Regions from separate parts of the Janthinobacterium sp. GL_088 genome, predicted to be linked through region 2. Evidence: predicted binding sites of a transcription regulator. Region 2 holds the regulator's gene; the other holds the start of a gene.
The links. Region 2 encodes LexA, which represses DNA repair genes until DNA is damaged. Its sites were predicted from a motif close to ACTGTATNNNNATACAGT; they were not measured.
Positions count from the first base shown of each region.

Region 1: imuA (translesion DNA synthesis-associated protein ImuA) is a predicted target of LexA. The motif match lies at 1,882-1,899, and genes of this name have one in related genera.

Region 1 covers NZ_CM174453.1:5,250,706-5,256,509, reverse strand. Annotated here, with positions in the region: gene AC3IQ7_RS23395 (GNAT family N-acetyltransferase) at 1-395, shown strand, start outside; gene AC3IQ7_RS23390 (putative Na+/H+ antiporter) at 448-1,713, opposite strand; gene imuA (translesion DNA synthesis-associated protein ImuA) at 1,920-2,630, shown strand; gene AC3IQ7_RS23380 (Y-family DNA polymerase) at 2,560-4,047, shown strand; gene AC3IQ7_RS23375 (glutathione S-transferase N-terminal domain-containing protein) at 4,128-4,832, shown strand; gene AC3IQ7_RS23370 (alpha/beta hydrolase family protein) at 4,902-5,660, shown strand; gene AC3IQ7_RS23365 (hypothetical protein) at 5,745-5,804, opposite strand, start outside.
Region 2 covers NZ_CM174453.1:5,116,217-5,122,020, forward strand. Annotated here, with positions in the region: gene AC3IQ7_RS22780 (replicative DNA helicase) at 1-221, opposite strand, end outside; gene rplI (50S ribosomal protein L9) at 357-812, opposite strand; gene rpsR (30S ribosomal protein S18) at 840-1,130, opposite strand; gene priB (primosomal replication protein N) at 1,156-1,455, opposite strand; gene rpsF (30S ribosomal protein S6) at 1,476-1,865, opposite strand; gene lexA (transcriptional repressor LexA) at 2,141-2,776, shown strand; gene AC3IQ7_RS22810 (cystathionine gamma-synthase family protein) at 2,843-4,084, opposite strand; gene purF (amidophosphoribosyltransferase) at 4,127-5,650, opposite strand; gene AC3IQ7_RS22820 (CvpA family protein) at 5,696-5,804, opposite strand, start outside.

The DNA.
Region 1 (5,804 bases), 130 kb from region 2:
ACGAGGAGGGGCGTTTCATCGGCTTCTTCACGGCCGCGACGATGGACGAGTTCCAGGCCTGCGGTGCCGTCTCGTATTACCGCGATGACATGAAGGCGCTTGACGATGCGTATGACGCCTTCGTGCTCGCGCATGCGCGCGCCGACGACTGTTTCGTCAGCAGCCTGGCCATCGACGAGAAATACCGGGGCCAGGGCTTGTTTCGGCAAATGTTCCATGAAATCCGCGACCTGGCCAGCCGCAAGGGCTGTGCGCGCATCACTTTGACGGTGTGGGAAAAGAGCGAAGCGCTGCAAGTGTATCTGCACAAGGGTTTTCGCAGCGTGGGCACGTTCGATTATGCCTACAGCCTGTTCTATGACCGGCTGCATTTTTTGGTGTATGAAGGTAACTGAGGAGGGCAACTGAGGGAAACAGGGGCGGCCGGCAGCCGCCCCGCGATGCAGCTTACAACGCCAGGAAGGCCAGGCCCGCCACGGCCGTCGGCAGCAGGGCGCCGGCCAGCAGGCCGACGGCGCCGATCGATTCATCCTTGAAACCGCGGCGCAGCAGGGCCACGCCGGCCGGGTTCGGCGCGTTGGCGATGACGGTCAGGCCGCCGCCGGCCACGGCGCCAGCCATCAGCATGTATTTTGCTTCGTCCGTCATGCCGACGATCAGCGAACCGAGGTAAGTGAGGGCCGCATTGTCGGTAATGGCCGTCAAGCCCAGGGCGCCGAAGAACAGGGCCAGCGGCTTCAGGCTGGAAACGATGGGCTGCAGCCACCATTGCTGCATGCCGCCCAGTACCACCAGGCCGCCGAGGAAGAAGCCGACCAGCAAGCCTTCCTTGAGGATCAGCGGGCTTTGATAGCGCTCATACGCCTGCACGAAGCCGAGGAAGAACAGGAACAGGCCGATGAACAGCACGGGATGGTGCGCCAGGGTGACCACGCCGGCCAGCACGATCATGTGCACCAGGCTGACGGCCAGCGGCACTTTCGGCGCTTCCACTTCACCGGCTTTCGGCTTGATGTCGGAAGTGTTGCTGTGCAGATATTTGCGCAGCAAGATGCTCACGCCCGTGGCGTTGATCAGCACGGCGATGGCGGCCTTCCAGCCGAAATGGCTGGCCATGAAGGCGCTATCCCAGTTCCACGTGGTGGCCACCATCAGCACGGGCGGCGCCGCGTACGAGGTGAGGGTGCCGCCGATGGAAACATTGACAAACAGCACTCCCAACGCGCCGTATTTCAGCCATTCAGGGATGCCCGGGCGGAAGATTTGCGGCGCCAGCATCAGCGCGGCCAGGGTCATGGCGGCCGGTTCCGTGATCAATGAACCCGTCAGGGGCACGAGCGCCAGGCCCAGCCAGACGAGGGCCAGTTCCGTGCGCAGCGGCATCACGCGCGCCACGCCTTTCAACAGGCGCTGTACGGCGTCGAGCACGGGGCGTGAGGCGGCCACGACCATGACGACAAAGACGAACAGCGGCTCCGTGTAATGGCGCGACTCGGCATACTCGATGGCCGCATCGCCGCCCGAGACAAAGGCCATGATGATGATCAGGATAAAGGCCCAGAAGCCGAACACGACTTCCACTTCACCCAGCAAATGCAGCAGGCCCGCATGGCGGGGATGGCGCCTCGATAATGTTTCAAACGACTTGGCGGCGAAGGTGTGGATGAGCGCAAGGCCGAAGACGATGGCGCTGATGATTTGGATGGTGGTCAAATGCGTTTCCTTATGGACGGAGGAAGCCGCCCGGTGCATTGCCGAGCGGTAAGGAGAGTGCTTATGGTACAGCAATCGATGCCAGAAACGGGGTTTTTCGGACATGGCGGAGCGGCCTCCGGGCAGGCGCTGAGCAGATAAGCCTTGCCAAAAGCAGGACTGGATAGTACTGTATATGCATACAGTATTTATCTTCATATTCAATTATGCAACATTCTCAATTGATGGCCTCGCCGGAAGCCTTGCACCCGTCTTTATGGCGCGCATCGCAGCTGGGACAGGGCGCCACGCGCTGCCTGGACACGGGCTTTGCCGCCCTGTCCGCGCAGTTGCCCGGCGGCGGCTGGCCCAGCGGCAGCCTCATCGATCTGCTGGTGCAGCAGCCAGGCAGTGGCGAATTGCGCTTGCTGGCGCCCGCGCTGGCGCAGCTGCCGGGCTTGCCCATCGTGCTGCTGCAGCCGCCCCATCCGCCGCAGGCGCTGGCCCTGGTGGCGCAGGGACTGGCGCCGTCGCAGCTGCTGTGGCTCAAGAGCGCCGGCAGCAAGGATGCCCTGTGGGCGGCGGAAAACATCTTGCGCAGCGGTAGTTGCGGCGCCTTGCTGTTCTGGCAGCCGCACGTGCGCGCCGACAGCCTGCGCCGCCTGCACCTGGCTGCGCAAGGAGGCAATACCTTGTTCTGCATGCTGCGCCCCTTGCACGGCGCGCAGGATGCGTCGCCGGCGCCGCTGCGCCTGTCCGTGCGCCCGGCCGCCGGCGGCATCGAGATCGGCTTCATCAAACGCCGGGGACCGCAGCGCGACGCGCCCCTGTTCCTGCCCCTGCAACCTCCTTCATTATTGCCACGCCATGCGACTCTGGATCGGCCTGTGCCTGCCCCGGCTTCCGCTCGAAGTATTTTGCCCGCGCTGGTCGGCTGACAGCCTCGGCGTGGTGCTGGAGCAGGAGCAAGTGATGGCCCTGTCGCCGCTGGCGCGGGCGGCCGGTATCCGGCCGGGCATGCGCCGCGCCGGCGCGCTGATGCTGGCGCCGCAGGCGCGCCTGCACGAGCGCTCGCTTGAACTGGAAGCGCAGGCGCTGCAGGCGGTGGCGCTGGCGCTGCTGCAATACTCGCCGCTGGTGGCGCAGGGCGAGGAAGCGACCCTGCTCGTCGATGCGGGCGCCAGCCTGCGCCTGTTTGGTGGCGTGCGCGCCCTGTGCAGGCAGATCGCGGCCAGCTTGCGCGCGCTCGGCTACACGGCCCAGCTGTCGTGCGCCCCCACGGCGCGCGGCGCCTGGCTGCTGGCGCGCGCCGGCACGCGCCGGGGCCGCGTGCTGGGCATGGCCAGCCTGGTGCGCCGTCTCGACGGCCTGCCGTGCGCCTTGCTGCCGCCCGCGCGCGCCTATCTGGACTGGTTCGAGGGCATCGGCTGCCGCACCCTGGGGCAGCTGCGCCACTTGCCGCGCCCTGGCTTGCAGCGCCGCTGCGGCGGGGCCTTGCTCGACATGCTCGACGATGCGCATGGCCACAGCACGGAACTGTTCGTGTGGCTCGAAGCGCCGCCCACGTTCCGCGCCAGCCTGGAATTGTTCGACCGCGTGGAGCACGCGGACGCGCTGCTGTTCGGCGCGCGCCGGCTGCTGCAGCAAATGACGGGCTGGTTGTGCGCGCGGCAATTTGCCGTCGAGCGCATACAGTTGCTGCTGGCGCACGAGCGGGGCAGGGTGGCGCGCCCGCCCACCATCATCGACCTGGCGCTGGGCGAGGCCGTCTGGCGCGACGAGCACCTGGTGCGTTTGCTCAAGGAGCGCCTGGCGCAGCTGGTGCTGGACGCGCCCGTGATCGGCCTTACTCTGGAAGCGCTGCAGGTGCAGCCGATGGCGCCGCCCAGCGATACCCTGTTCCCCGAACCGGGCGGTACGCCGCAGGAGCGCCAGCGCTTGCTGGAATTGCTGGTGGCGCGCCTGGGGAGCGACAATGTCTTGCAGGCCGCGCCGCGCGCCGATTACCGTCCCGAGGCGGCCAACCAGTGGTTGCCGTTGCCGGCCAAGCCAGGCGGCAGGAACACGGTGCCCGACTTGCCGCCCGGCTTGTCCGGCATGCCCCGTCCCGGCTGGCTGCTGGCCCAGCCCATCGCCCTGCTGATGCGCGAGCACCGGCCGTTCTATGGCTCGCCCCTGAAAATGGTGTCAGTGGCCGAGCGCATCGAGGCAGGCTGGTGGGGCCAGTCGCAGGCGCGTGATTATTTCATCGCCGAAGGTCTCGACCACGCCCATTACTGGGTCTACCGCGAACGCATCGCCGGCAGCGGAGAAGACGCCGCGCCGCGCTGGTTTTTGCATGGCTTGTTTGGCTGAATGCGCTGTCCTGCTGAAACTGCCATGCTTGGCTATACTTGCTCTCTTGCGCCGCGTCAACCATCTCAATAAGGATTCCAATGTCCCAACTTTCCGACTTCCCCATCACCCAAAAATGGCCTGCCCGGCATCCGGAACGCCTGCAGCTGTACTCGCTGCCGACGCCGAACGGCATCAAGGTTTCCATCCTGCTGGAAGAGCTGGGCCTGGCGTACGAGCCGCACCTGGTCAGCTTCGAACAAAATGACCAGCTGTCGCCCGCCTTCCTGTCGCTCAATCCGAACAACAAGATTCCCGCCATCCTCGACCCGGACGGTCCCGATGGCAAGCCGCTGGCCCTGTTCGAGTCGGGCGCTATCCTGCTGTACCTGGCCGAGAAAACGGGCAAGTTCATCCCGCAGGACGCGGGCTTGCGCTATGAAACGATCCAATGGCTGATGTTCCAGATGGGCGGTATGGGCCCCATGTTTGGCCAGGTGGGCTTCTTCCACAAATTTGCCGGCAAGGACTATGAGGACAAGCGGCCGCTGGAACGCTATATCGGCGAGGCCAAGCGCCTGCTGAGCGTGCTCGAGCAGCGCCTGCAGGGCCGCGACTGGATCATGGGTAGTCAGTACACGATTGCCGACATCGCCATCTTCCCGTGGGTGCGCTGCCTGGTGGGTTTCTATGGCGCAGGCGATCTCGTCGGTTTCAGCAGCTTCCCGAACGTGCAGCGCGTGCTGGACGCGTTTCTGGCCAGGCCAGCCGTCATCAAGGGTGTCGACATCCCATCGCGTGGCTAAAACAGCTGTGGCCGGCCGGCGCTACAATGCGTCATCGGCCGCCCTGTGCGGCAGCTTTGATCTGAGACAATGAAATCCACCCGGCAAGATTTTCCCGGCGCGCACGGCCATGTGCTGGCAGCGCGCCTCGATGCGCCCGACGGCGCCATCCGCGCCTACGCGCTGTTCGCCCACTGTTTTACCTGCGGCAAGGACGTGCTGGCCGCGCGGCGCATCGCGCAAGGCTTGACGGAGCACGGCATCGCCGTGCTGCGCTTCGACTTCACGGGACTGGGCGCCAGCGAGGGCGAGTTCGCCGCCACCAATTTCTCGTCGAATGTGGACGACCTGGTCGCCGCCGCCGATTTCCTGCGTGCAAAACATGCGGCCCCGCAATTGCTGATCGGCCATAGCCTGGGCGGCGCCGCCGTGCTGGCTGCCGCGTCGCAAGTGCCGGAAGCGATCGCCATTGCCACCCTGGCCGCCCCGAGCACGCCCGCCTACGTGACGCGCATGTTCAGCGCGCACCTGGAGCAGATCGCCGCGGAAGGCGAGGCGCTGGTGCAGCTGGAAGGGCGGCCCTTCCGCATCCGCCAGCAATTCGTCGACGACGCCGGCAGCCACAGTTTAAAAGAGCACATCGCCGGCCTGCGCCGCGCCCTGCTGGTGATGCACGCACCGAACGACACGACGGTGAGCCTGTCGAACGCGATGGAGATCTTTACGGCAGCCAAGCACCCGAAAAGCTTCGTTTCGCTCGACGATGCCGACCATTTATTGACGGGGCGCGATGACGCGGCATATGTCGCCAACGTCATCGCCGCGTGGAGCGCGCGCTATATCAACTAAGCAACTAAGCTGAATTAAGTCTTCACCCATGAAAAACGCCGTACCGGCAAGATGCGGGTACGGCGCAGATGGGGAGAAAACGGCTCAGTCCTCGTCGAATTCTGCCGAAAGATCCTTCCAGCCTTTGCAGATTGCAAAGGCGGA
Region 2 (5,804 bases):
GTAATGACATCGGCGGGCTTGGAAGCGTTAACCATCTTGACGATTTGCTCGAAGATGATGCGATGGTCATAGCGATAGAAATCCTCCGCATGCATGAAGTCGGCGATGCGGTCATATGCGGCATTGTCGCGCAGCAGACCACCGATAACGGATTGTTCTGCTTCGATCGAATGCGGCGGAATACGGAGGGAATCCAGTTGCGGATCAGAGGGGGCGTTCATGGCGCGAATTATACCCGCTTCGGCGTGCTGGCAAAAATAAAGGGCTGAAATTGAGCGAAAAAAAGGCCACAAAAAAGCCGGGCGAACCCGGCTTTTCATAGTGCGGCAATGCCTGCGGGCCAGGCCCGCAGACGATTACGCGTTCGCGTCTGGAACGACAGCGATAACAACTTCCACAACCACGTCGGTGTGCAGAGCAACCGAAACGTTGTGCTCGCCAACGATCTTCAGCGGGCCGGTAGGCATGCGGATTTGTGCTTTTTCAACAGCAAAACCTTGCTTGGTCAGCGCTTCAGCGATGTCGAAGTTGGTGACGGAACCGAACAGACGGCCATCAACACCAGCTTTTTGAGCAACTTGAACGGTCAGACCGCTCAGTTTTTCGCCCTGGGCTTGCGATGCGGCCAGTTTGGCAGCAGCAGCTTTTTCCAGTTCGGCGCGCTTGACTTCGAATTCAGCCACAGCGGTTGCCGTAGCACGACGTGCCAGGCGTTGCGGGATCAGGAAGTTACGTGCGTAACCGTCTTTGACTTTGACGACTTCGCCGAGGTTACCGACGTTAACAACTTTTTCTAACAGAATGATTTGCATAGTTCTTCTCCAGGAATATCTGACCGATTAAGCGTGGTGCAGATCGGTGTATGGCAGCAGCGCGAGGAAGCGAGCGCGCTTGATTGCGGTGTCAACTTGGCGCTGGTAGTGCGCTTTGGTACCGGTCAGGCGTGCTGGCATGATCTTGCCGTTTTCTTGGACGAAGTCTTTCAGCGTGTCGACGTCTTTGTAGTCGACTTGCTCAACGTGAGCTGCGGTGAAGCGGCAGAACTTCTTGCGTTTGAACAACGGGTTTTGCTGTTTGCGTTTTTCTTTAAGCTTGAGCTTATTTTTGTCGAACTTTTTACCGAATGCCATGTCAGGCTCCTGTATCTAAAATGCGCTAGTCAAAATTGACTGCACTAAAATCAATGATGTGAAACACCAAACTCTTGCTGTTGCGGCTCTTCCTGGCCAGGAAACCCGTGAACTGATATACCCCGCCCAAGCTTGCCTGACTGAACCGGCCTGAGATTTCGCCAGCGGCTAGCGCGGCAACATCAAACTCGGTCAAACGGGCAATCCCTGCTTCCATCTGCTGCGAACTGTGTTGCAATACTGCATTCACAATCGGCAGCCCTGCCGGGGTATAGCGCAATATTTCGCGCTCGGCAATGATGGCGGTGACTTGTAGCTGGTTCAGCGCACGATCCTGGTCAAGAATTAAGCTGCTGCTGCGGCTGGAGCGGCTGCTGGTGCTTCGGTGCGGTGGCTTTTGGCCGCGTCTTCGCGTTGTACCGATTTCATCATCGGCGAAGGAGCTGTTTCAGCTTTCTTCATTTTAACGGTCAGGTGACGCAACACGGCATCATTGAATTTGAATGCTGTTTCCAACTCGACCAGGGTCTCGTTGTCGCATTCGATGTTCAGGCAGATGTAGTGTGCTTTAGGCAGCTTTTGGATCGAGTAAGCCATTTGACGGCGGCCCCAATCTTCCACGCGGTGAACCGAACCGCCGCGGGTGGTTACGCTGGCTTTGTAGCGTTCGATCATCGCGGGCACTTGCTCGCTTTGGTCCGGATGGACGATAAAGACTATTTCATAATGACGCATGCAAACTCCTTCAGGTCGGATTGATAATCGCCCACCCCGGCGTCAAGACGGGTGTGGGAAGGTCAGCCGAAGATTATAACCGCCTTTTGCAAACGTTTCAATCATTCCTTCCACCAGCACCCGAAAAGCCCGTGCGCCAGCGTGCTTTCGGCCCATGGGCAAGTATTTCTTGCAAAATTCGCCGAAAACACGGAAATCCCCTTGCATAGTGGGCGATACTGTACAAAAATACAGACTGTTCATATAGACAGCATTTTAGTATGCACCCACCGCTCATGATCAAGCTGACAGCACGACAAGAACAAATCCTGAACCTGATCAAGGACGCGATTGAAAACACGGGCTTTCCTCCCACCCGTGCGGAAATCGCCAATGAACTGGGTTTCAAATCGGCCAATGCGGCCGAAGAGCATTTGCAGGCCCTGGCCCGCAAGGGCGCGATCGAGATTTCGCCCGGCACCTCGCGCGGCATCCGCCTGATCGGCGCGGCCGCCGAAGCGGCGCCGTCGAAAGTGCCGGCGGCCCTGCTGATGTCGCTGCCCCTGATCGGCCGGGTGGCTGCAGGCTCGCCCATCCTGGCGCAGGAAAACCTGGAAGCGAGCTATAACGTCGACCCGGCCCTGTTTTCGGCCAAGCCCGACTTCCTGCTGAAGGTGCGCGGCTGGTCCATGCGCGACGCCGGCATCATGGATGGCGATTTGCTGGCCGTGAAAAAAGTCGACAGCGCCAAGAACGGGCAGATCGTCGTCGCCCGCATCGGCGACGAAGTCACCGTCAAGCGCTACAAGAAGACGGGCTCCGTCATCGAACTGCTGCCGGAAAACCCCGACTTCAAGGTGATCACCGTGTCGCCGGAAGACGAGTTTGCGCTGGAAGGCCTCGCCGTCGGACTGATGCGCAGCTGGCATTAAGCTTTCAGCGTAAAAAAAGGGCCGCGACAGCATGACTGTCGCGGCCCTTTTTACATGCGCGGCTGCTTATGCATCCAGGGCGTTACTGAAATCTTCCAATAAGTCTGCTTCATCTTCGATACCCACCGACACGCGTATCAGCGATTCGGCGATGCCCATGCTGGCGCGGCGCTCGGCGCCCATCTCGTAGAAAATCGTATGGGCGACGGGAATCACCAAGGTGCGCGTGTCGCCGAGGTTGCTCGCTGGAATAGCAAGATTGAGACGATTGAGGAAATCGAAGCAGTCGATGCCATCTTTCAGCTCAAAGCTGAACAGCGAGCCATAGCTGCGGAACAAATCCGTCGCCAGCGCGTGCTGCGGGTGCGACGCCAAGCCCGGGTAATGCACGGCCGCTACGCGCGGATCGGCGGCAAGCATGGTGGCCAGCGCCAGGGCGTTCGAGCAGGTGCGATCCATGCGCAAGGCCATGGTTTCCGCGCCGACGGCGATGTGGTGCGCCGCTTCCGGGCCCAGCGAGGCGCCGAAATCGCGCAAGGCCTTCGCGCGGATTTGCGCAATGCCCCATTGTGCCGGTGCCGCCTTTTTATAATTCTCAAAGATGTTCGGATACAGCGTCCAGTCGAACACGCCCGTGTCCGTCAAGCTGCCGCCCAGCGCATTGCCGTGACCGCCAATCGATTTCGTCAGCGCATTGACGACCAGGCCCGCGCCCACCGCTTTCGGACGGAACAGGTATGGCGTCGTCATGGTGTTGTCGACGATGTACAAAATACCCTTCTCACGGCACAAGTCACCGATCTTTGCCAGGTCGGCGATCTGCGTGCGCGGATTGGCGATGGTTTCGACAAACACGATGCGCGTGGACGGCGTGATGGCGGCCGCCACGTTGGCCACGTCGGTGGCGTCGACGAAGGACACGGCGATGCCCTGCCCCGTCACCGTTTGCCACAGGCTGTTGGTGTTGCCGAACAAAAAGGCCGACGACACGACGTGATCACCGGCGCGCAGCAAGGATTGCACCACGGCGCCGATGGCGCCCATGCCGGTGGCGAAGCACAGGGTCGCCACGCCGTCCTCCATCTTGTTGACCTTGTCTTCCAGCGCGGAGACGGTCGGATTGCCCTGGCGGCCGTAGCGGAAACCCGGCTCCTTGCCCTGGAACACGGAAGCGAGCTGGCGCGCATCGGCGTAACCAAAAGCAACGGAAGTGTGCACGGGCTTGTGCAGGGAGCCGTGCTCGATGCCCTTGCGGCGGTCGTTATGCAGGATGGTGGTGGTAAAGCCGTAGTTTTTTTTATCGTTCATGATCGCAAAGAAAAAAAAGCCCGGCATCGGCCGGGCAGGTACTTATGCTTCTGTCGTCGCCAGGTTCAGGTTCAGCTGGGAACGCGGCGTATCTTCGGGCGCTGCCGCCTTCGGATGGTGGCGTGCATACTCCAGGCGATCCAGGTATTCCTGCGACACGTCGCCCGTCACGTAGACGCCATCGAAGCACGATGCTTCGAAGTTGGTCAGGGCCGGATTGACGTCGGCGATCGCCTGCTTCAGCGCGCCGATATCCTGGTAGACCAGGTAATCGGCCGTGATTTCGCGGCACACTTCTTCCGTCGTGCGACCATAGGCGATCAGTTCGTCGCGCGTCGGCATGTCGATGCCGTACACGTTCGGGTAAATCACCGGAGGCGCGGCCGAGGCGAAGATGACCTTCGTCGCGCCCGCTTCGCGCGCCATCTGCACGATTTCACGGCTGGTGGTGCCGCGCACGATGGAATCGTCGACCAGCAGCACCACTTTATCCTTGAACTCGGACGGGATGGCGTTGAGCTTCTGGCGCACGGATTTCTTGCGCGCCGCCTGGCCCGGCATGATGAAGGTGCGGCCGATGTAGCGGTTCTTGATGAAGCCTTCGCGGTACTCGATGTTCAGCGCCATGGCCAGCTGGATGGCGGCCGGACGCGAGGAATCGGGAATCGGCATGACCACGTCGATATGCACGCCTGGCAATTCGGCACGGATCTTCTCGGCCAGGTACTCGCCCATTTTCAGACGCGTGGCGTACACGGAGGCGCCGTCGATGACGGAGTCGGGACGGGCCAGGTAGACGAATTCGAACACGCACGGGTTCAGGCTGGCATTGTCGGCGCATTGAGCGCTGTGCAATTTCTTATCGGCATCGATAAACACGGCTTCGCCGGGACCGATGTCGCGCACGAAGCGGAAGCCCATGCCTTCCAGTGCCACGGATTCGGAAGCGATCAGGTATTCGGGACCTTGCTCCGTTTCATTGATGCCCAGGCACAGCGGACGGATGCCGTGCGGGTCGCGGAAGGCCAGCAAGCCCACGCCGGCGATTTGCGCGACCGCAGCGTAGCCACCCTTGACGCGGCGGTTCAGCACGGTAACGGCCTTGAAGATGGCTTCCGGATCGAGGTTCAGACCCGTCGTCGCTTCCTGGATTTCATGCGCCAGCACGTTGAGCAGCACTTCCGAATCGGAATCGGTGTTGATGTGGCGGCGGTCGTTCTTGAACATTTCCAGCTTCAACTGTTCCCAGTTGGTCAGGTTGCCATTGTGCGCCAGGGTGATGCCGAACGGCGCATTCACATAGAACGGTTGTGCTTCCTCTTCGCTCGACGAACCGGCTGTCGGGTAGCGGCAATGGCCGATGCCCGTCGTGCCTTGCAGCGAACGCATGTTGCGCGTACGGAAGACGTCACGCACGAGGCCATTGGCTTTGTGCATGGAAAACATACTGCTGTGATTGGTCGCAATCCCTGCCGCGTCCTGACCGCGATGTTGCAGGAGCAACAATGCATCATAGAGCAATTGATTGACAGGTTGATGGGAAACGACGCCGACGATGCCACACATGGTGTGCTCCTAAACTGTGCTACTGATTTTAAAAAAATTCAAAATTCAAAATTTCACATGCTGCGCGTAAGCGGCAGGCAGATAAGGCTTGATGGCGCGCGCGCCCTGCTCCGCGAGCGGGCTGAGCTGCGCGTTTTTCCAGAAGGGCTGCTGC